Regions from separate parts of the Shewanella sp. 10N.286.52.A9 genome, predicted to be linked through region 4. Evidence: predicted binding sites of a transcription regulator. Region 4 holds the regulator's gene; each other region holds the start of a gene.
The links. Region 4 encodes sigma-54, which starts transcription at its own class of promoters, with help from an activator protein. Its sites were predicted from a motif close to GTTGGCACGNNNNTNGNNT; they were not measured.

Region 1 (6,193 bases), on a different contig from region 4:
CAGTTGATCAGGATCCATATTCATATCGGGAATGGATGGGTCGTAATCTCGCGCTAACGTGACGTTATCCGGTAGGGTTAACTCAATCAGTTTTAAGACTTTTTGCACTACTTGGTGGATATTGTGTTCGGTATGCTGGGTAGGACGTTGTGGTCCCAATAGCTTATCAACCAAGTTTCTTAGCCTATCGGCTTGCTCAATAATTAGATCGGTGAACTCTTTTAATTGCGGCTCAGCTAACTCACGTGAAAGTAACTGGGCTGCACCTCTGAGGCCGCCTAATGGGTTTTTAATTTCATGGGCAAGGTTGCGCACTAAGAATTGCGCAGCTTGTTGTTGGGCATCTAAGTTTAGTTGCTGGTGGATACGATGTTGCTGATCGACTTGTCTTAGCTCGAGCAGACTTAAGTCATCTTCATGCTCCATGGGGATCAAGGTGATATCTATAATGTGGTGCACACCGTCAAGGGTTATTAACGCAGCAGTATTAACTGTAATCCCTTGGCTGGCTTTTACCGAATCAATTAAGAGTTCAGATTCTACTCCCATAAACTGATAGAGTTCAGGCAAACGCTGTTCTCGCAATTTATTTACACTGATCCCTAACAGCTGCTCAGCTGCCGCATTGGCATAATGAGGCATCAGCTTGCTATCGATAACAAGAACAGCGGTAACTAAATGATTCAGCAGATTATTTGTATCCATCAATTGTCCTGCATATTGAAGTTGCACCACCATGTTGCACCAGTATGGTGCACTAAGCAACTTATTCTACATCGACAATCAATTTAATAATCTTTTAATATTGTTTCTCTATCTATATGAAAAACAATATTTTTATTCAGTCCTAGGTGTTGGTCTAGGTTTATTAAGAATGGAAGCCTGATGTAGAAATATCTTTCTAGCAGAACTTGATGCAAGGACTTTGCCGTTTTGGGTCAAAATCTTAACGACAAGATTATGTTCACCGCGATTTACTTCAGTGACATTGAAGATTGCACTGGATTGAGGCTGACCATAAAGAATGTCGTCAATATACAGTGCAAGTAAATAACCATTGGGTAGTTCTGGTGCCGCACTGGCGACAACAGTGAAGTTTCCTTGGTTACTTCTGATGGTTTCTTCTTGAGTTGGATTAACGATTCTCACCCTGTAGGTAACCGCTTCAGCTGGTTTTGTATTGGAATCCACTTCGGCAGGAACACGAACAGAAATGCTATTTTGCGTATTTTGATTGAGCTCTACTGTTTCGGCATTTTCCCTTGGCTCGTCGCTGTAGTGGACTTTACCATTCTCATCTACCCAGCGATAAACCGTTGCATGGCTGCTTGAGAGGACAATACTGGTTAAAATGAGACTAATGATTAAGACTAAGCGCATGTGGGATTCCTTCACCTTTGGCGTTCAACACATTAATACTAGCTTCTTTTTAACATAAAATCAGCAATTACTGATGAACTGCTGACGCTAATTACTTGTACTGGCAGCGATATTCACTGATTTCGTTAGTGCGAATTTTAAAGTTAACATTGGCATCTAATTCAAATAATTCGCCTGCTGTGACGGTTGTCCAATCTGTGGCATGAGGTAATAACACCTCAAATTTACCAGAGGTGATATTCATGATTTCAGCTTGGCTGGTATCAAAGTTATATTCACCAGGTAGCACAACCCCAAGGGTTTGATGACTACCATCAGTAAAATGAATTGTGCGACTGATGACTTTACCATCAAAGTAAATATTGGCTTGATTAGCCACGTTAACATTTTGAATCACAGACATTTTGCGATATTCCAACCTAAGAGATAATAAGTAAGGGTGAATATATATTCGTTTAAAGTGAATATAAAGACTGTTAGGTTATAGGTTAGATGAAATCAGTTTTTTATTTGCTGTACTGGTACTTATTAGAATAACAGGCAATAAAAAACCCGCCTGAGCGGGTTTTCATATTCAAATTACGTTAGCTAAACTTAGCTACCAGAGCGGCTAGCACGCTTACGGTCATTTTCTGTTAAATGACGCTTACGAACACGAATATTTTCAGGTGTTACTTCAACTAACTCATCATCATCGATGAACTCAAGTGCTTGCTCAAGTGTCATTTGGATGTGCGGAGTTAACACTTGTGCTTCATCAGTACCTGATGCACGCATGTTGGTTAGCTGCTTACCTTTCAGACAGTTAACAGTTAAGTCGTTAGAACGTGAATGAATACCAATCACTTGACCTTCGTAAACTTCTGCAGCGTGACCGATTAATAGACGACCACGGTCTTGTAAACCGAATAATGCGAATGTTAGGGCTTTACCTGTTGCATTAGAAATCAATACACCGTTAGCACGTTGACCGATGTCACCGCCTTTCACTGGACCGTAATGGTCGAATGAATGGTAGATAAGACCTGTACCAGAAGTTGCAGTCATGAACTCAGTTTGGAAACCGATTAAGCCACGGCTAGGAATGATGAAGTCGATACGTACACGACCTTTACCATCTAGTTGTAGATCTTTCATGTCACCTTTACGCATACCTAATTTTTCAATTACGGTACCTTGGTGCTCTTCTTCAACGTCAACAGTTAATGTTTCGAATGGCTCGCACATCTCACCGTCGATTTCTTTGGTGATAACTTCTGGACGAGATACTGCTAATTCGTAACCTTCACGACGCATGTTTTCAATTAAGATCGAAAGGTGAAGCTCACCGCGACCAGAAACACGGAAACGATCTGGAGAATCAGTTTCTTCAACACGTAGTGCAACGTTGTGGACTAGTTCTTGTTCTAGACGCTCAAGGATATTACGTGAAGTAACGTACTTACCTTCTTTACCCGCGAACGGAGAAGTGTTCACTTGGAAAGTCATTGTTAACGTTGGCTCATCAACTGATAATGCAGGTAATGCTTCAACTTGGTTAACACCACAAACAGTGTCAGAAATCTGTAAGTTACCTAAACCGGTAATCGCAACGATATCGCCGGCGTTGGCTTCAGCAACTTCGTGACGGTCTAGACCCATGTAACCTAATACTTGGCCCATTTTACCGTTACGAGTTTTACCTTCAGCATCAACGATTGTGACTTGCTGGTTAGTTTTAACACTACCACGCTTAATACGACCAACACCGATAACACCTACGTATGAGTTGTAATCAAGTTGAGAGATTTGCATTTGGAACTCACCTTCAGCATCTGCATCAGGAGAAGAAACCTTCTCAACAATCGCTTGGAAAAGCGGTGTCATGTCTTCGCTTGTTTCTTCAGGATCAAGAGTCGCGAAACCGTTTAATGCAGAAGCATAAACGATAGGGAAATCTAACTGTTCGTCAGTTGCACCTAAGTTGTCGAATAAGTCGAATACTTGGTCGATAACCCAATCAGGACGTGCACCAGGGCGGTCAATCTTATTGATAACAACGATTGGCTTAAGGCCTTGTGCGAATGCCTTTTTAGTAACAAAGCGAGTTTGAGGCATTGGGCCGTCAACTGCGTCTACTAATAATAAAACTGAATCTACCATAGATAGAACACGCTCTACTTCACCACCGAAATCGGCGTGACCAGGAGTGTCTACGATGTTAATACGGTAGTCGTTCCATTTGATGGCAGTGTTTTTTGCCAGAATGGTGATACCACGTTCTTTTTCAAGATCGTTAGAATCCATTACACGTTCTGCGGCTTCGCCTCGACTTTCAAGGGTGCCTGACTGAGCCAATAGCTTGTCTACCAAGGTCGTTTTGCCATGGTCAACGTGAGCAATAATGGCGATGTTACGTAAATTCTCTAACACGGATAAAACCTCTATACCATCAAATAAAAAATAGGAGTTTATAGGGCTGATAAGTATAGCCACTATAAAAAAGCGTGCCATTCTACTCCACCGAGCGCCGAGTAGATAGGATTATTTTTGAACAGGTCGTTTTTAATAAAAAATTAAACACTAAAGATAGAAGATAAAAACGAAAAAGGATCATACTGCCGCAATAAAATGACGCTTTAATGAACTAGATCAATTCATGCGCTAAAAACCCTGCACCGAAATGGACTTTTGCACCAATTGTGATCGTAGTGGTGCACCGTATTTGTGCAATATGGCTTTTTCTATGGCTAGTGATTTTTTTATTAAGCTTTAAATCAATCACTTACCTTTCTGGCATGGAAATAGCTTTTAATTGAACAAATTCGCAAAGCAGATAGTTTGTCTGACGAATAACAAGATTATATTAAGGGACAACCCTTTACCCTACCGGAGGCTTAAGAATGTCAGTTGAATCAATATTAAAACAAATTGAAGAACTAGAAGTTAAGTTCGTAGATTTACGTTTTACAGACACTAAAGGTAAAGAGCAGCACGTCTCTATTCCTTCTCATCAAGTAAACGAAGATTTCTTTGAAGATGGCAAAATGTTCGATGGTTCATCTATCAACGGTTGGAAAGGTATTAACGAATCTGACATGGTATTGATGCCAGATCCTTCTTCTTTCTTACTTGATCCGTTTACTGAAGAAGTGACTGGTCTTATTCGTTGTGACATTTTAGAACCTTCTACTATGACAGGTTATGAGCGTGACCCACGTTCAATCGCTAAGAAAGCAGAAGAGTACTTAAAATCTACCGGTATTGCTGACACTGTATTAATTGGTCCAGAGCCAGAGTTCTTCTTATTTGACGACGTTAAGTTTGGTACTGACATGTCAGGTACTTTCGTAAAAGTTGACGCGAAAGAAGCGGCATGGAACTCAGGTACTAGCTACGAAGATGGTAACACTGGTCACCGTCCATTCGTTAAAGGTGGTTACTTCCCAGTTGCACCAGTTGATTCATCACAAGACATTCGTAGTGCAATGTGTCTAATTCTTGAAGAATTAGGTCAAGTAGTTGAAGCGCATCACCACGAAGTAGCTACAGCGGGTCAAAACGAAATTGCGACACGTTTCAACACGCTTTCAAACAAAGCTGATGAAATCCAAATCATGAAGTATGTTGTTCATAACACTGCTCATGCATACGGTAAAACAGCGACATTCATGCCTAAGCCAATTGTTGGTGATAACGGTAGTGGTATGCACGTTCACCAATCTTTAGCTAAAGATGGTGTTAACTTATTCTCTGGCGATAAATATGCAGGTTTAAGTGAAACTGCACTTTACTACATTGGTGGTATCATCAAGCACGCTCGTGCATTGAATGCATTCACTAACCCAAGTACTAACTCATACAAGCGCCTTGTACCGCATTTCGAAGCGCCTGTAATGCTTGCTTACTCAGCACGTAACCGTAGTGCTTCAATCCGTATCCCAGTGGTACCAAGCCCTAAAGCTCGTCGTATTGAAACACGTTTCCCAGATCCAACCGCTAACCCATACTTAGCATTCTCTGCATTGCTAATGGCTGGTCTTGACGGTATCCAAAACAAGATTCACCCAGGTGAAGCAATGGATAAAGATCTATATGACCTACCTGCTGAAGAAGCGGCTGAGATCCCACAAGTTGCAACGTCTCTAGAAAACGCACTAGAAAACTTAGCAGCTGACCACGAATTCTTAACTAAAGGTGATGTATTCAGTAAAGACTTTATTGAGTCTTACATTGCACTTAAGTCTGAAGAGTGTGAGCAAGTATCTCGTACTACTCACCCAATGGAATTCCAACTTTACTACAGCCTATAAGCTTTGGCTTAACGCTCATGTAAATTGGCCATAGGCTAAATTCAAAGCCCTTGATGATTATCATCAAGGGCTTTTTTATTGGTTACTTTTCGCTTTATCTCATTCCAAATTTAATTGTATCAATATGTATCTGATAACTTTTGGTTATGATGCTAATAAGGATTAACAATTATTCACCTTTCATTTTAGTCACTAATATACGCTGCATAACAAGCGCTTACACAGTCAGGTGACGGTATAGCAACAAGATGGGACCACTCATCCTCAAGACTAAATTTAATGAGAGAAACAAATGAAAGTTAAACTATTAACCACGCTCGTTACTGCTGCTTTAATGACAGCTTGTTCATCAGATTCTTCATCTCCAGAAAGTGATTACAGAACCATTACTGTTGGTTTTGACTACGGGTTAATTATCGATCCTATGGCCACAGATGTTGCAGGTTCTGCTAGCGATCATTTATTAACTGATGATTATTACCTTCTTATTAACGGAGTTGATAATAAAGAAGAAGCGATTG
Region 2 (6,193 bases), on a different contig from region 4:
CCTTAGCGGTATACATCGCCACGTCAGCGTTATAAAAAATTTTGTTACGGGCACTAAAGAAGTTACCGTCACAATCTGCTTGGCGCGAATCTAATTTGTAGTTTTGGATTAACGAATCTTGCCAAGCTTCACCGTGATCTAATGCATAAGGCGCAACAGCCAAGGCTTTGGTTGGCATGTTGTGGTGATACTTATTGGAGTAAATATTTGAAAAACCATGAGTTGAAAAAAGCTCCTCACGGTAAAGCTCGCCTGATTCTTTTTCAAAAGCGATATGGCGTTTAGCAGGTATCTGACCTTGCTGAACATAAACCGGCATACTGACTCCTTAAATTCAAATATAAGCGATCGATATCGTCATTGGCGCATTCTTTTTTGTTATTTGTATGTGCTAAATACATACTTTACGCATCTGCAACATGGGTTTTCTAGCGCAATTAAATCAACCACTTTGTGATCTAGTTATCAATTTAGTTGCTAGTATGAACAAAAAAAAGAATAATAAAGCGCGTAACTCCATCAAATTTTTAGATGGTATTGTTTTGTTTACAATAGTGTCACGGCTACTGAACAGCAACTGAGCTTGGGGTGTACGATGAAAATTGATGTTGAAGCGTTTAATGTACTGCAAGTGCTTGTTGAAGAAGGAAGTTTTGCTAAAGCATCCGAAAAACTACACAAGGCGCAATCTGCAGTGAGCTATCAAGTTAAAAAGCTCGAGCAGCATTTAGGCGTCGAATTATTTAATCGAGATCAGTATCGTGCAGAGCTCACACCAGAAGGACGCGTGATTTTGGCCGAAGGCCAGCGTTTGTTGCAGCATTTATCCAATATCGAGCATTTAGCCAGCCGCTTTAGCGAAGGTTGGGAGCCGAAACTTGAGCTCGTTATTGATGGCGCATTACCAATGGAGCCAATCATGACTGCCCTAAAACGTATGTCAGAGAATAATGTGCCGACGAAAGTGCAACTTAATATGGAATTTTTAGGCGGGGTGCAGCATAGATTTGAGCAAGATAAAGCCGATTTAATGCTAGTGAAAGACTATATCGCAGCGCCGTATTTTTCTGCCACCACATTGCCGACTGTCACCAGTTTATTGGTGTGTTCAACCCAACATGCGCTAGCTAATAAAAGTAATGTGAGCTTGTCAGAGCTGCAGCAACATGTTGAATTAACCATTGAAGATTCATCACCAACAAAGCAGCGAGACGAACTGCAATTTGGCGGTGATAAAGTGTTTTACCTATCTGGCTTTATCATGAAGAAAAACGCCTTATTAAAAGGTTTAGGTTTTGGTTGGATGCCAGAGTTTTTAATCAGTGAGTTAATTGAAACTCAGCAATTAGCCATTGTCGATTTTGTTGGTGGCCACCGCTTTCGATTTACCCCACAATTGGTGTCTACACTGGAGCGGCCGTTAGGGCGAGCGGGGCAATTATTTACCGATCTTATTTTAGAAGAGTTCGCATTGTTTGATAGTAAACAACATCAATCGACAGTCGTTTAACTTAGCATTCAAGTATCTACTGTCACTCAATAAAAGCTTGTGAATTGCAAGTCTTTATCGTGTTTTTGTATCCAATGACGTTAGGGAGCTGAAAGGCCGAAGTCGTGGCGTTTTGTTGCCATCTTTTGTGAAGCATATTGATAGGGAAGCAACTGCATATCCCAATTAAAAATTCTTTTGCAAGCCAGCTTAAACCTCACCTTTTCACTGTGTTAATGTATCAAAAAACAATGAGTAGTAATTAGCTAATTAAAGCACGGTTGAAAATACATGAATCGAAAACCAAATAATTACCCGTTAATGTCCGTTAGCTGCTTGTATGAAAAATGCAATGATGACGCTGTGATGATTATTGATGTCAGTATGGATAAGGTGATTGGCAAAGAGCCTATTATTTATGATGAATTAGTGACGATACCTAATAGTCATTTTCTTGATATTAACGTAGATTTAGTCGATACCGACAGTGCTGGTGTGCACTCATTTCCGAGCCAAAGCCAAGTGAATAAGGTTATCAATAAGCTGGGTATTTCAGAATATTCAACACTTGTTTTATATGATAATCAGGGAATATATTCGTCTCCACGTGCGTGGTGGATATTTCATACGTTTGGTTTGAGTAATGTGTTTATTTTAGATGGCGGTCTGCCTGAATGGATTAAACAGGGCTATCCAACTTCATCTGAATATCTAACCATTGATACGAAAAACGTAGAAAGCCTAGTTAATGTTGGCAGTGATGTGATCTCATTTATGGACTCTTGTTTCGATGCTCGTCAGCTTGTGTCAAAACAAGAAGTGTTAATCAACCTCACTGATAAAAAATTTAGTGTGATTGATGTTCGGGCTACTGCGCGTTTTAATGGCTTGGTTGATGAACCAAGACAAGGCGTGAGAAGCGGCCATATTCCTGACTCAATAAATCTCCCTTTTGCCAATGTGCTAAATGGTAATACATACAAGCGTCCTAATGAATTGCGCCATTTATTTTCCAGCATATTACCTGAAGATAGTAAGCGGGTTGTATTTAGCTGTGGCTCAGGAATTACTGCTTGTATTGGCTTGGTAGCGCTTATATCAAGTGGAACAGATACAAGGTTATATGATGCTGCCTTATATGATGGATCGTGGAGTGAGTGGGGCAGTGATGCATCTCTGCCGATTGCAAAATCAAAGATCTAAAAAAGAAACATACTACAATACTCATCAAAAGTAGCTTAAACAATAGGATTGCAAAATGGCGTATTGGTTAATGAAGTCTGAGCCAGACGAGTTCAGTATTGACGATTTACAGCAATGTGAAAACCAAACTGAACCTTGGGAAGGGATCCGTAATTACCAAGCGCGTAACTTTTTACGTGATGCGGTAAAAGTGGGAGATACGGTATTGTTTTATCATTCCAGTTGCAAAGTGCCGGGTATTGTTGGCTTGGCGACAGTATCATCTGAGCCTTATCCCGACCAGAGTGCTTTTGATAATGAGTCAAGTTATTATGATCCTAAATCAGATATTGAAAATCCGCGCTGGGTTGCTGTGGATTTAACTTATCGGCAAACCTTTAAGCAGATTATTACCTTAAAAGCGCTTAAAGCTGATCCTCAACTTGCTGATATGGTATTAGTGAGTAAAGGGGCAAGGTTGAGTGTTCAACCTGTGACTGAAGCAGAATTTCAGCATATTGTTAGTGTGTTAGCGTCATAGGAGAAAGTGGATGTCGTGGACATGCGAAAATTGTAATACCGTCATTGATGATGGCTTTCAAGTTTGTTGGAATTGTAACTGTGAAAAAGGTCAACCAGCGCCAGTCGCTTCACCTAACAAAGCGAGTATTGATTGTATTCGATGCAAGAGTAGCCTTACATTTATTGGTACTAAAAGTTTTCATGAAGGTACGCGCTGGGGCGTTTTAGGTGAACTTGGCGAGCTGTTTGTTAATAAAGAAGATTTTGATATGTTTGCCTGTAAATCTTGTGGCAAAGTAGAGTTTTTTATTGCTGGTTTTAACCACAAAAATAACGAAATTTAGAATGGTTTACTCTATTTAAAACTGAACAGAAACACCTCATAATCTGCTAGCTGAATATAAGGTGTTTTTGTTTTAACGCTACTGTCCAATATCTTTGCTTTCAGTCATAAGTGACCTGTTAGTAGCTTTCTTTTGCCACAACGGTTTGGCCAATTGGTGTTAAGCTCAGTAGTGCGAGTTTTACGTGTTGTATTGCAAACGGAATACCGATAATGGTAACAAAGCAAGCTACAGCATGGGTTAAGTGACCAATCGCGAGCCAAATACCACAGAATAAGAACCAAATAACGTTGCCAATCATGCCCAATGGACCAGTACCAATATCTTCAAATCCTTTTAAATGTTTACGGTTAACGTTTTCTTGTCCAAATGGCCAGAACGCCATTTCACCAATCACGAAGCAAGCACGGCCAAATGGAATACCAATAATACTGATAAAACACAATAAGCCTGCTAGCCACCATGCTAGACCCATTACAAATCCGCCCATGATGAACCATGCGATATTAAAAATTAATCTCAAGACTGACATTGGTGCTCCCTAAGTCATACAAAACTGGTTAATGAAATGACCAATATTCCATTGGTGATAATAATCACTAGAAAGCCAAAACTATGCCAATATTTTCATTAGCTTTTCTGTTTATTTTAAGTGGTTGATAATTATTGATTTTATTTTGATTTATTTAGAAGGTTAGAAGACATTACTTGACTTAGTTTGGGCTGTCGACAATTGATGATAGCGAAAATCGCTAATAGTTAGTTAAAATACCACTACAGACTATAACTCTTTATTTAAGCGACGTTACTTATGTTTGCAGCTGGCTCTAATGTATCTCTTGCGGATATCTCAATCGACACGCCCGTTGATAAAATGAGATTTGCTGATCGTGAGGTTTTTGTTAAGCGAGATGACTTGATTCATCCTGATTTTAGCGGAAACAAAGCCCGTAAGTTTCAATTCTTCTTGACCCAGGACTTTCCTCATATCAATAAGGTTATTGGATACGGTTCACCTCAAGCTAATTCATTACATTCACTTGCAGTGCTGGCTAAGTTGCGCGGATGGCAGTTAGATTATCATGTGGATCATATCGCTGATTATCTTAAACAAAACCCACAGGGGAACTACCTAGCAGCGCTTAATAATGGCGCCAATATTGTCGAGAAACCTAAACATGTAAGCGGCAATCTTGATAGCTATGTGTCTGATTTAGCGAAACAAGCATCTGCGAATGAGATCTATATTCCTGAAGGTGGACGATGTGAGTATGCTGCAGAAGGGCTTGAAACATTAGGCCTGCAAATTTTGAGTTGGATGCATCAGCAGAATATGACTAGATTAAATCTGTTTTTGCCTTCAGGTACGGGCACAACAGCATTATTCTTGCAACGATTTTTTAAGCGCTACCTTCCGCAGGCGAGTCAGCCAACTGTAACAGTTAATGTCATAACCTGCAGTTGCGTGGGGGGAGACAATTACCTAACGCATCAGTTTAGTCAGTTAACATCACAGAGTGAGTTTCACCCGCATATTGTATCAAATGGTACTAAGTATCACTTTGGAAAACTTAATCGACAGTGTTATGACATGTGGCGTCGTGTGTGTGATTCTGGCATTGAGTTTGAGCTACTTTATGATCCCGTTGGATTTATCATGCTGGAGCACTTTTTAAATAAAGATTATAAAGCGGAAACTGTCGATAATACTTGGCCTGTTATGTATTTACACCAAGGTGGTTTATTGGGTAATACAAGTATGCTAGCTAGGTATATACGCAAATATGGTCAGTAAGTTAACTGTAGCTAAAGAAAGTTGTTTAAGTATTAGTGCTGGAAGTGAAGCGAATGGGGCTGTTTCATGTTGCTCAGTTCTAATAAACGTCCGGTAAAGTGTGAGAGGAAATACCGAGAAGCGATGTTTATTGAGTAACTGAGCAAATGAATAACGCAAGCGTTATGGAAGGTGTTACTTGTTAGCCGTTATCAACCATTTCATAAATTTTAACGCTTCAGTGCGCTTTGAAAAAGTTGTTTTAGTTTTACCTTGGCTGTCAGTAAAAGCTATTGAGTTTTTGTTTGATGATATTGAATTTACAGGGAAATTGACTGTAATTTCGTGACCATTAATGTTGTATGACATATGCCACACTCCTTTTTTTAATTTTCACCTATCTGGTGAGTAAGTAATAACAATAAATATCCTTAAGCAGTTGTGTTGCGTAAGTTTGGGCTTATTGAAGCTAATGTGTGTGCTTAAGTTAACTGTGCTTATTACACTGACAAGTCGTGTTGATTATTTATTTTAATCGCCAACTTACTTGCTTTGTCTAGTTGAACACAGGCATATGACAAACAAATGACAATGTTTAACCAAAAGGCGTGACTTGTAGTGTGGGTTTACGAGTGCAGTTATGAATAACAGAAGGGTAAACAGTTAAATACAAGTTAACTTAATAACATTGTGGATAATATGCGTATATTTTTAATATAGCAATACATATTTTACAAAATAGAACAGTTTAAGACTAAAAGGTGAGCGATACGTCTTTTTGTCGTATAAAAACCAAGCTAAAACTGAAAGGGTGTTGATAAAGTTACACTAATTCAGTGTGCTAATGAGTGGTTAACTTCGCTATTTTGTTAAATGGTATCC
Region 3 (6,193 bases), on a different contig from region 4:
TGGTTGAGTCGTCGTTAAACTAACCGAGGTAGAGTTACCGTCAGCATCGACAGGGAAACCTTGTAAATAGTTACCAGCAGAATCAGTCATGTAACTTTCTGAGTTAACTTTAAATGCGCCAGCACGAGTGAATGCGTGATCTTGAACTCCCACACCTGATGATGTCACAAAGAAACCACCGCCACTTATCGCCATATCTAAAGAGTTACTAGTAAACTGTAAACTGCCTTGCTGAAATTGCTGTGCAACCTGAGTCGTTGTCGCACCGCCACCAACAGCAGTTTTGCTGTTTGAGAAAATTGAATTAGCATATACGTCAGCAAACTCGGCACGAGATTCTTTAAAGCCTACGGTGTTAACGTTAGCAATGTTATTCGCAGTGGTATTGAGATCTTTTTGAGCTGCAGAAATACCACTCAAAGCAATGTTAAACGACATAATTCACCCCTTTCCTACTCATTCTGTTTGTTTTACTGACTGCCACAGCTGCCAGCTTTAAATTTGATAAGCTAATTAACTTTCAGTGACAGCTAAGACATCTGACAACTGAATACCACCAATACCACGTAGGTTTAATATTGCCCCTGTAGTGGTGTTACCCAGTGACACGCTCGTCACATGCGCATAGGTCGATACTGCTAAATCTTCTGATTTTCCATCAATTTTGCCGTTCGCTTTTATCGCGTAATTTCCTTCAGGAGCTGGATCGCCATTTTTATCTAGCCCATCCCATGACACATCAATGTTACCGCCAGCAGAGCCGTCAACTTCAAAGGTTTTAATGACTTGGCCACTTTCGTCTTCAATACTGACTGTTATCGTATCGATAGAAGTTGGTGTACTTATCACGCCATTGACTTCTGGACTATCTGACGATATGTGCCCCGTATCAGACGGAATTAACACTTTACGGCCTACTAAACTTGAAGCCTGCAGCGCCTGACTCGAACTCGTTAAGTTATTTAAGTTAAGAATTTCTTCATTCAACTTGGCAATACCGTCAACGGTTGAGAATGATGCCATTTGCGAAATCATTTGATCGTTTTCAACAGGCTTAAACGGATCTTGCATTGATAACTGTTGACTCAATAAAGCAAAGAAATCTGATTGAGTCAGTTCCTGGCTATTAGGTTCAGGTGTTTCTGGCTCTCCTTGTAAGGCCACACTGTCTAAAAATGCATTCCCTGTACTGGCTGTTTCTTGTGTATTGGATGCAATACCAGTACTACTAGCAGATTGAGTCTGTGGTAAAGACTGACTGCTGTAAGGATTAATGAGGCTCATCTTTTACCCCCCACAAAATTCATATTACTTACCCATACGAAGTGTTTGCTGCAGCATAGATTTTGCCGCATCAGCCACTTGGACATTCATTTGATAAGAACGAGAGGCTGAAATCATATCCGCCATCTCTTCCATCACATTGACATTCGGTTTGTAAATAAAGCCGTCACCATCAGCCATAGGATGATCAGGAGAAAACTCCTTTAATAACGGTTTATCACTTTCAACAATGCCCTTAACACTGACACTGTGAGAACTATTTTGCTCATGGCTTGCTTTGGCCATTTCGGCTTCAAAAATTGGATGGCGAGCCTTATAAGTCTGATCAACACTACTGGAAACTGAATCAGCATTGGCAATGTTACTGGCGGTAGTATTAAGTCGCACTGATTGTGCTGACATACCAGAACCCGACACATTAAAAATATTAAATAGACTCATGATTAATCACCTCTAATAGCTTTACGCATGCCTGAGAACTTGCTTTCAAGAAAACCCAGTGACATTTGATATTCCAAGGAGTTCTGCATAAAGGCCGCTTGTTCTTGTTGAGAATCAACGGTGTTACCATCACCTGTATCTGGTTGATTAGGCACTCTAAACTTTACGTTTTCCTGGCTTAACGCTTTCAAGTCGAAATGTTTGTCAGTTGTTTGACTCATCTGTAATCCACTTTGCTTAGCGCGTGCGCTGTTCATTGCTGCGGCAAAGTCGACATCTCGAGCTTTATAACCTGGCGTATTAGCATTGGCGATGTTGCTGGATAGCACTTCAGCCCGTTGTGCACGTATGCCCAAAGAGTATTGATGTATACCTAAACCATTTTCAAAATTAATCGCCATAAAATTGCCTCCACCAGCTAACTGACAGAATTAAAGCAAAGCTTATGCCAAAAAAATTAGATTATTAGAAATGAAATGATAAAAATGAAAATGCCAACGAATGCTGGCATTAATAAATAAAAATATTCAACTATTACAATAAATTATAGTTAACTCTTCTTCTGGTAATATATACCAGGGTTGCACCTAACCATATTGAACTCGTCCGTTAATCCCGAGATAGACTCTGACGCCCCTAAAAACAAAATACCGTTAGGGTTTAAAGCGGCAGCAAATTGCCGCAATATTTTTGCTTTTGCCTCTGGGGCAAAATAAATCAGAACATTACGGCAAAAAATAATATCAAACTTTCCTAAAAGGCTATAACTTTCAAGAAGATTGTGTGCCCTAAAGTTTACCAAACGCTTTACATTATCTTTTACTTTCATGTTACCGGAAGGCAAAGGATCAAAAAATTGGCGCTTACGCTCAGGTGATAACCCTCTAGCTAGGGCTAAACTATCGTATTCAGCATTTTTACAACGCTCAAGCATTGACGGAGATAAATCTGTCGCTTGAATGGTTGCATTACCAGGTAATGCGCCTGGTTTACGTTGCTGGTATTCCAAAATCGTCATCGCAAGCGAATAAGGCTCTTGCCCTGAAGAACAAGCAGCTGACCAAATTTTTAACGGTCTTCCTAAGCGACTGTATTCAGGTAATAACGCATTATTGAGCAACTCGAACGGATATTTGTCCCTAAACCACAAGGTCTCATTCGTTGTCATTGCATCAATGACTTCCGCCCTTAAATGCCTTTCCGTTGGCTTCATCGACCTTTTAACCACTTCTGATAATGACGGCAAATCATATTTACCCATCAAAGGAGCTAATCGGCTTCTTACTAAATATTGCTTGTTGTCACCTAATACAATGCCGCTGTGCTGTTCTAAAAAGAGCTTAAACTGATTATATTCTGCTTCAGCGAGTGATTTATTCGTCACATTTACATCCTATTATAAGAAATGACACTAGCGTCACTTCAGAGTGAACAGGTTACTTTTATTAACTTATCACGACTATCGACAAGCACAACGTATTGCTCACAATAACTGTCTGACTATCTATTTAATCATAGTCAGACTTATCAATATTGCTTATAAAATTAGGTGTTTATTTACAGCAGATGCTAATTCATCTGGATTAAACTTGGCGATAAAGTCATTGGCACCCACTTTCTCAACCATTGCTTGGTTAAATACACCACTAAGAGATGTATGAAGTACCACTTTAATGTCTTTCAACTTAGGATCGTCTCTAATTTCAGCCGTTAAGGTATAACCATCCATTTCTGGCATTTCGATATCCGAAATAATCAAAGGAATTTCGTCAGCAACATTATCCATCTCAGTCGCAATCGCTTTAAGCTTTTCTAGCGCATCTTTACCATCAATGGCGGTATCAATTTGCAAATTAAGCGACTCAAGCGAACGAATAATTTGTTTACGCGCCACTGCAGAATCATCAATGACCATGATGTGATAATGCTGGTCACGATCAATGGTTAACGCTTCATTAGCTTCTTCACTGATTTCAGTCTTAACAGGTGATATCTCGTCTAAGATTTTTTCAACATCTAAAATCTCAACCAATTCACCTTCGATTTCAGTTACCGCAGTTAAATAAGAGTTACGCCCAGCCCCTTGTGGTGGTGGCATAATCGATTCCCAGTTCATATTGATAATACGTTCAACTGAACTGACTAGGAACCCTTGAATACTTCGGTTGTATTCAGCAATGATAATAAAACAATTCTCTGTCGATGTAAGAGGACGCCCACCTGTTGCAGCACTCAAATCAATCACAGAGATGGTTGAACCACGGATATGGGCAATACCTTTAATCAGCGGACTCAAACGAGGTAATGTCGTTAACGGAGGACATTGCAGCACTTCTTTTACTTTAAATACGTTAATGCCAAAACGCTGACGTCCATTCAACTTAAATAGTAACAACTCTAATCTGTTTTGACCTACAAGCTGCGTACGTTTATTAACTGACTCAAGAATACTCGACATAACCCTGCCTTGTTTTATTTATACTGCCCCTAAGGACTTTATTACTTATGACTTAAAGCGACCATAAGCCATATTTGTCAAATTGTAGCATACGCTGCAATTATTTATGTCGCGATGACTATCGCATTTAGGTAATAGGCATACTTATTGCTTATTTAAACCGTATCGGTGCTTTCAAGCCAAAAAAGTCAAACTTATGACTCTTTATTTACCCGATAACCATTTATCCAAAATCAAAGCGTTGTTAGCTTAACTTAAAAGTATAGAGGTATTCTGGCCACCACCGCTAGAAACAAGATATGAAGAAAAACACATTACTGTTATTGCTCATTCTTTGCATTCATTTACCGGTTTTTGCCAGTGAACAAAGCACTATTACCTATACTTTATCGACCATCACCGAGCTAGCTAAAGAGACAGTTGCAAAAAAAATTGCAACCAGTCCAAATGCCAACCCCAATGCGAAAGTGAATATCATTCCCCAAAGCTTAGAAGGAAGGTTAACGCCACCCGCTTGTTACCCTCCTCTTTCTGTTGCTATGGCAAGCGACCGACCGATTAATCGAACCAATACCGTTAAAATTAGCTGCATCAGCCCAGACTACGATTACCCTTGGCAAATGTACTTATCGGTTAAAGTCGAAGTCATGTACCCCGTCGTCACCGCAATTGGCATCATTGAAAAAGGTGAGCTCATCACTCCTGAAGCCATCGAAATTAATTACGTTGACCAACACAGTATCCGAGGACAGTTTTTCTCAGACACAAGCAACATAATCGGCACCCGCTCTAAAAGACGTGTCGCAGCTAAAGCCCCATTGCTGAATAATAACCTATGTTTTGTCTGTAAGGGGGATTCGGTATCCATTTACGCAAAAACAAATAGCTTTGAAATAAAAACAGCTGGTGAAGCATTAAGAGATGGCAATATAGGCGATGCAATAAGAGTCAGAAATGCCAACTCAAACAGACGATTAGATGTCATTGTCACCGGAGTTGGCGAAGTTGAAGTTAGGATGTAAAATATTCCTAAAGTTTTTTCCAACAGGGTCGATAGCCTGTTAGGAAAACCATAAATTACGCTGGAGCCTAAAATGGCAATTGATATTAACAATCTTAAAACAGCATCACACACTCAGTTGCGTACTAATCGTGACTCAGGTGCTGCCCCAAAAGCTGCCGAGTCAGCTGGGCAACAGGCTGCACCTATTAAAAGTGATTCGGTCAGCATTACCTCGCAAGCACAGCAGCTGCAAGGAGCCCAAACTAACATGGCATCTTTACCTGAAATTGATCAAAGCAAAGTTGATGCAATAAAGTCAGCCATTTCAGAGGGACGTTATAAAGTCGACCCTGAAAAATTAGCGGCGAATATTGCAAGCTTTGAAGCTGACATGAGCGGACTAAATTTCGACCAAGAGTAGCGTCATACCTGCTCTTGGATAAACAATCATCATCGCATTACGCCTTGTCGTTATGATGTGGGTTTTTATAAAGAGTAAATTATGAATGAATTACTACAGCTGTTATCTTTTCAGCACGGCACTTTGTCGTCGCTGAAAAAACTTGTATCTGCAGAAAAGCAGGCCTTAGCAGATCAAGATGCCGACACCTTGCTAGCACTTGCACGCGAAAAAGTGGAGTGTTTGAATACGCTTCAACAAAATGATGAGAAATTAGCTAATCATCCAGATAAATCTTTGCTCAATTCAGAGCCTAAACTCATTGAGAAAGTCGCTGAAGCTAAAACCATTCTCGAAGAGTGTAAAGACATCAATAATCAAAATGCTAGCTTAATCGAACTGAATATCGCGAGCTTAAATCGCTTTTCTCAAGCCATGCAAATGAGTAGAAATGCCACCAGTTTAACTTATAACGACAAAGGCCGAACGTCGACAATTTCATCTTTGGGCCAAAACCTCAAAGCCTAAGTTAAGCTAATATCGATTTAAGCCATGTAAACAGTTCATCCTAGGTCAACTGCAATCTCTCCAATGGCAAAACAGCATC
Region 4 (6,193 bases):
TCCGAAACGTTGAATTTAATGTCCTTTTACTGACACTAATTCTTGATTCAGTTGAAATAGCCTTTTCTGCAAATTTGCTATTTCAGTTGCAATTTCAGTGGCTAAATCTTGTTGTTTGCTCACTGATTTTAGAGGTTGTTTTCTTTTCTTCACCCATTGGTAAATGGTTTTTGCTGACACATTATATTGCTTGGCAACATCTGAAATTAATCGATTATTGTCTTTTACTTCCTTGATTACTTGTTGCTGTAATTCATCTGGATATATTCGATTTAGTGTCGTCATCATTGTTCCTACTACTCAATTTTGTTAACCACGAACCTTCATAAAATTAAGAGGTTTTTAGATTAATGATTGTTATCAATATCCCAGCTGCTCAATCCAAGGTGATGGAAGAAGTGCCACTGATATTGACAGTTTTCAATGAACATTCTTAGATAATTCATACTTAACTCCCTGTATTACATCTCTAATCGAGTCATAAATTGGTCAAAAATGCATCTACCTCTAAGGTGGTATATATCTATATGGAATAGTCGTGCCAATTTTGAAATAAATATTTTATCGTTAATTAACAGTTAGTTAGTTTTTTAGTGTGTTAACTCTAAAAAAATGCGTTGTGCTACATTGGTGCAAATTATCCATTTTGGTGCAAGGTGGTGATTTATTGGTAAATTTAATTTACCAGACTTTTTGGGCGTCATTTCTAGTGACATTAACGGTAAACCATTATCACTTAATCAGTATGAATGAGGAGTGTTACAGTGAGTCGTTTATGATTTAGAAGGATTAAAAAATCCATGCCGTTTGGCATGGATTTAGTGAGATGCGAAGGACGGATATTGACTACATTAAGAAGATCGTCGCTAAACCTAAAAAGGCAAATAGGCCGATGACGTCGGTTACTGTGGTAAGCACCATACCACCTGCTAAAGCAGGATCGATGTTCAACTTTTTCAGTAAGAGTGGGATACTGGCGCCTGCAAGACCTGCAACAGTCATATTAATGAGCATGGCGCCACCAATCAAACCACCTAAGGCCATATCATCTTTCCACAGCCAAACGGCAAAAAATACCAACACTGACCACATGATGCCGTTAAGGAAACCAATGGCTAACTCTTTGCCTATTAACCAGCGAGAGTTACTTTGACCAATATGCCCAAGGGCAATACCACGAATGACCAAAGCCAATGTCTGGTTACCAGCAACGCCGCCCATGCTCGGAACAATGGTCATTAAAATGGCAATAGTGGCAAACTGCTCAAGGGTGCCTTCAAACATGTTACTGACAGAGGCAGCAAGTAAAGCAGCAAATAAATTGATTGTTAACCACAAAGAGCGTCGGAAGGTACTTTTCATGACGGGACCGAATGTGTCCTCGTCATCATCCATCCCCGCCATCCCCATCATGGAGTGCTCGGCATCTTCACGGATAACATCGACGACGTCATCAATGGTAATACGGCCTAATAACTTCTGCTGTTCATCAACGACAGGGGCTGAAATCCAGTCATGACGTTCGAATAACTGTGCCACTTCATTATCTGGCATATCAACAGGGATACTTTCAAGCTCCGGATCCATGATGCTGCGGATCGTTTCGCTAGGGTTACAGGTTAATAGATCGGCTAAACGGACCCCGCCAAGTACATGGTCGTTTTTATCGACCACATAGAGTGTATCTGTCGTATCGGGTAAATTGCCTCGTTGGCGTAAGTAACGCAGTACCACATCAATATTCACGTCGGGACGTAAAGTCACGGTATCGGTATTCATGATACTGCCGGCAGTATCTTCAGGGTAGGATAACGCTTGTTCAACTCGGTGACGGTCTTGGCTACTCATCGATTGCAGTACTTTCTTATACACTGCATCTGGCAAGCTACGTAAAATATAAGCTAGGTCATCGGTGTCCATTCCTGAAGTGGCTTGCGCAACTTTTTCAGGTGTCATGCCACTGATAAGCGAATCTTTTAACTCTTCACCGAGTTCTTCAAGAATTTCACCGGCTTGTTCTTGGTCGATAAGTTGCCACAACACTTGGCGTGTTTTAGGGGGAGATGACTCAAGAATGAGGGCGACATCAGAAGCGGCCATATCATGCAGCATATTGCGCACATGCACAAACATACCACTACCAAGTGCTTGGGTGAGCTGATTTAGGCGCTGTTCTGTAAGTTCGCTATCTATCACTTCGATACTCATTCGCCACTCCTCAAAAATTCGATTGCTAATATTAACTTAACAGTGTGTAAAGGGAGAAGCAGTTTCTAATATGGCGTTGATTGCCGTATAAAAAATAAGCAGGTTATGGTGTGGGTCATGACATTATTATAGTTAACTATAACTGTTTGTTGTTGATAATTTGCCGTTGATTGGTTTAATGCGCTTTGAGCAGCGCAAAAGCTTAGTTTAAGCGTATTCCCGAGTAGGATATGAGGTTAATAAAGCATGGCTGTTAGCGGTTTGGAGTCGTAAATTTCAATGTTTTGCTAGTAAGTGATAACTAGCAACGAGTTAGCCTGAAAGCGTTAAATCATATAAAAGGATTAGCTTTCTTCGTCAAATTTGTCGTTAATCAGTTGGCAAACCGCATCTAGTGCTTGCTGCGCATCAGGGCCTTCAGCCTGAACAGTAATCACTTTTCCTATACCACTTTCTAGCATTAATAAACCTAACACACTCGCTGCGCTGGCTTGTTTGTCACCTTGAATCAAGGTAATGCTGGCTTTAAATTCCGTAGCCAATATAGCTAATTTTGTTGCCGCTCGAGCATGAAGCCCAAGTTTATTACTGATGGTGATTTCTCTGGAGATACTCATCGTCACAGGTTGAGCTCTCGGTGGCGAGCGCTAACTTGGTGTTTACTGTTACTGAAGCGCTGTGTGAGTTGATCTGCAATATAAACCGAGCGATGCTGTCCACCTGTGCAGCCAATCGCGATGGTAAGGTAACTGCGATTATTGCGCTCAAGGTGCGGCATCCAAGTATCAAATAAATTCTCAATCTGCCAGATGAACTTATTGACTAGGGGTTGTCTGCCTAAGAATTCTTGTACTGGTTGATCAAGACCTGTTAATGGTCTTAACTCTGGCTCCCAATGTGGGTTTGGCAAAAAGCGGACATCAAACATAAAGTCGGCTTCAGTAGGCATACCGTGCTTGAATCCAAATGATTCAAAGTGAATGACTAATTCTTTATCAACACTGCCCATAAGAATTTGTCGGACTTGATCGCTCAAATCGTAAATATTCAGCTGAGATGTGTCGATGTAGTGATCAACCATTTTGGCAATTGGTTCGAGCAATCGACCTTCAAGTTGAATCGCTTCTTGTAATGAGATTTGATTTTTTGACAGCGGGTGTAATCGACGTGTTTCACTGTATCGTTTTAGCAGTACTTGATCATTGGCATTTAAAAATAAACTAATGATCGTGGTATCGTCGGACAATAAAGCAATTTGCTGCTCTAATACTTTGCCTTGCTCTTCGATATTACGCACATCAACACTGATGGCGACAAGTTCGTTATTTCCTTTTAGCTGCTCTAGTAGGCTGCCAATCAGTGGGAGAGGCAGGTTATCAACACAGTAATAACCTAAATCCTCTAACACTCTTAAAGCAACTGACTTACCTGAGCCCGATCGTCCTGATACGATGACAAGTTTCATGCAGTAATAACCTGATACAGTTCTGTAGCGTCATGACTCTTTCGAAGTCTTTTAAGGATGAGTTTATCGCTTAATTTCTCAGCCATACTTGATAACGTGCTTAAGTGTTGCTGACATTGCTCAGAAGGAACCAATAAGGCAAATAAAATGTCTACTGGCTTCTTATCAATAGCATCAAAGTCGATAGCTTCTTCACATTTGATCAAAATAGCGATCGGCGATTCAATGTCGTCTAAACGCCCATGTGGAATCGCAATGCCATTGCCGATACCTGTGCTACCCATTTTTTCACGTGCTATTAAACTTTCGAAAATAGCTTGTGAAGATAGAGTAGGGTACTGGTCAGCCATTAAATTGCTGATAAGTTCCAGTACCTTTTTCTTACTGCCCGGAGTGGCACAGGTAGTGCACGCCGGCTGCAGGATGGTGCGAAGTTCCATCGTTAGTGTTTAATTAACTTCTCTTTGTGTTTAATTACCTGACGGTCTAATTTGTCTATCAGGGCGTCAATTGCGACATACATATCTGCGTTTTGAGATACGGCAAAAACTTCACCTCCTTTGAGGTGCAATTTAGCTTCGGCAATCTGTTGTAACTTTTGTACATTGAGCACAACGTGAACATTATTGATCTGTTCGAAGTGACGTTCAAGCTTTGAAAACTTAGTTTGCACATACTCACGTAAAGATTGAGTAATTTCGATATGGTGTCCAGTCAGGTTAATTTGCATAGATCATCCTCCAATAACAAAGGCTTATAAGCTTTTGCGTTGGTTTGAGGGAGGGATGAGCATTGCTTCACGATATTTGGCGATCGTACGCCGAGCAACATTGATCCCTTGTTCAGCCAGTAGCGTCGCCATTTTACTATCGCTAAGTGGCTTTTTCTGGTTTTCTGCAGCGACCAGCTTTTTGATAAAGGCTCTGATTGCTGTAGAAGAACACTCTCCGCCATCATCGGTACTTACGTGGCTAGAGAAGAAGTATTTTAGTTCAAAAAGGCCGCGAGGGGTGTGCATATATTTTTGAGTTGTAACCCGTGAGATGGTCGATTCATGCATCTCTACCGCTTCGGCAATATCATTTAATACCATAGGCTTCATGGCTTCTTCGCCGAACTCAAAGAAACCTTGCTGGAATTGAACAATACAATTTGCCACTTTTAACAGGGTTTCATTGCGGCTTTCAATACTTTTAATAAACCATTTGGCTTCTTGTAAGTGACCGCGAATGAATTGGCTGTCAGCTTGATTGGCTGAGCCTTTTGCCATGGCGGCATATTGCTGATTTACGCCTATTTTAGGCATATTATCTGGGTTTAATTCTACGACCCAACGGCCATTCTTTTTAAACACTGTGACATCTGGGATGACGTACTCATCTTTGATTGGAGTAATTTGTAACCCTGGGCGAGGGTTCAGTGTTTGGATAAATTGAATCGCTTCGCGTAAATCATCTTCTTTAAGCTTGGTTTTACGCATTAGTAATCTGAAATCACGGCCTGCTATTAAATCTAGGTGTTCAGATATCAGTAATTTTACATTTTCTATGCAAGGGATTTCGCTTGGGTATTGTCCCAATTGAATCATCAAACATTCGCTTAAATTTCTTGCAGCGACGCCCACTGGATCAAAATGTTGTACACGCTTTAAAACGGCTTCAACCTCATCAAGTTCAATATCCTCAAGACCGAGTGCATCGAGAATATCTTCTGTTGATTGGGTTAAGTAACCTCTATCATCAATTGCGTCGATGATGGCTGTCGCAATGGCGAGGTCATTTTCAGAAAATGGGGTTAAGTTTTTTTGCCATTCTAAATGTTCGTATAAACCTTCAGTCGTTTCACCTTGAAATGGCATATCGTCATCACGGCTTACAGCGCCAGAACCTGAGTTAGGAGAGGCGGTGTAGACTTCATCCCAAGTGGTATCCATTGGTAAGTCTTCAGGCATGGACTCTTTCGTAAGTGACTCTGTTGTATCGACTGATGAGGTGTCTTTTTCTACGCTGACTTGGCTGTTATCGCTAAAATCGGTGTCAGTTTGCTGAGCATTGTCTTTGACTGGTTCTTTTGCTTTGGCAAACTCATCCTCAAGCTCAAGAAGAGGATTTGAGTCAAGTGCTTGCTGAATTTCTTGCTGTAGCTCCAAAGAGGAAAGTTGCAATAAGCGAATGGCTTGTTGCAACTGCGGGGTCATTGTCAGGTGTTGACCCATTTTAAGTTGGAGTGAGGCTTTCATTTACCGCTTATCCCTAATTGAATTTCATCATCGCGACTACAATGTTATGGGTCTAGCACCTTTGTAAGTGTTAGCTAGACTTTAACCGAACTTGGGTTCTACTTTGCCAAAAATTAGCGTTAAGTTTTGAGTCTAGTGTATAACGCTAAAAAGTGGGACTGGTTGGCCGCGAAAATGCCATGCTTGTACACTAAAGAATGCTAACTATAGCTTGAATTGCTCACCTAAGTATACTGACCTGACTTGCTGATTGTCTAAGATCTCAGCAGGCGTACCTTCAG

Region 1: a site for sigma-54 is predicted at 4,152-4,170, ahead of glnA (glutamate--ammonia ligase). Genes of this name have one in related genera too.
Region 2: a site for sigma-54 is predicted at 4,142-4,160, ahead of AB4128_RS03650 (YccF domain-containing protein). Genes of this name have one in related genera too.
Region 3: a site for sigma-54 is predicted at 4,318-4,336, ahead of flgA (flagellar basal body P-ring formation chaperone FlgA). Genes of this name have one in related genera too.

The regions. Positions count from the first base shown of each region.
Region 1 is NZ_JBFRJQ010000001.1:142,471-148,663, reverse strand. Features, by position in the region: gene glnL (nitrogen regulation protein NR(II)) at 1-705, opposite strand, end outside; gene AB4128_RS00715 (DUF4124 domain-containing protein) at 838-1,380, opposite strand; gene AB4128_RS00710 (pyrimidine/purine nucleoside phosphorylase) at 1,472-1,783, opposite strand; gene typA (translational GTPase TypA) at 1,975-3,792, opposite strand; gene glnA (glutamate--ammonia ligase) at 4,263-5,672, shown strand; gene AB4128_RS00695 (hypothetical protein) at 5,965-6,193, shown strand, end outside.
Region 2 is NZ_JBFRJQ010000004.1:247,163-253,355, reverse strand. Features, by position in the region: gene AB4128_RS03675 (homogentisate 1,2-dioxygenase) at 1-319, opposite strand, end outside; gene AB4128_RS03670 (LysR family transcriptional regulator) at 596-1,510, shown strand; gene AB4128_RS03665 (sulfurtransferase) at 1,781-2,692, shown strand; gene AB4128_RS03660 (EVE domain-containing protein) at 2,748-3,212, shown strand; gene AB4128_RS03655 (hypothetical protein) at 3,223-3,537, shown strand; gene AB4128_RS03650 (YccF domain-containing protein) at 3,656-4,069, opposite strand; gene AB4128_RS03645 (1-aminocyclopropane-1-carboxylate deaminase/D-cysteine desulfhydrase) at 4,349-5,332, shown strand.
Region 3 is NZ_JBFRJQ010000012.1:143,107-149,299, reverse strand. Features, by position in the region: gene flgE (flagellar hook protein FlgE) at 1-438, opposite strand, end outside; gene flgD (flagellar hook assembly protein FlgD) at 514-1,284, opposite strand; gene flgC (flagellar basal body rod protein FlgC) at 1,309-1,725, opposite strand; gene flgB (flagellar basal body rod protein FlgB) at 1,728-2,126, opposite strand; gene AB4128_RS11520 (protein-glutamate O-methyltransferase CheR) at 2,276-3,109, opposite strand; gene AB4128_RS11515 (chemotaxis protein CheV) at 3,263-4,183, opposite strand; gene flgA (flagellar basal body P-ring formation chaperone FlgA) at 4,483-5,205, shown strand; gene flgM (flagellar biosynthesis anti-sigma factor FlgM) at 5,278-5,607, shown strand; gene AB4128_RS11500 (flagella synthesis protein FlgN) at 5,689-6,114, shown strand.
Region 4 is NZ_JBFRJQ010000006.1:172,328-178,520, forward strand. Features, by position in the region: gene AB4128_RS05850 (transposase) at 16-285, opposite strand; gene mgtE (magnesium transporter) at 847-2,208, opposite strand; gene AB4128_RS05860 (HPr family phosphocarrier protein) at 2,553-2,825, opposite strand; gene rapZ (RNase adapter RapZ) at 2,828-3,673, opposite strand; gene ptsN (PTS IIA-like nitrogen regulatory protein PtsN) at 3,670-4,113, opposite strand; gene hpf (ribosome hibernation promoting factor) at 4,116-4,403, opposite strand; gene AB4128_RS05880 (RNA polymerase factor sigma-54) at 4,428-5,912, opposite strand; gene lptB (LPS export ABC transporter ATP-binding protein) at 6,117-6,193, opposite strand, start outside.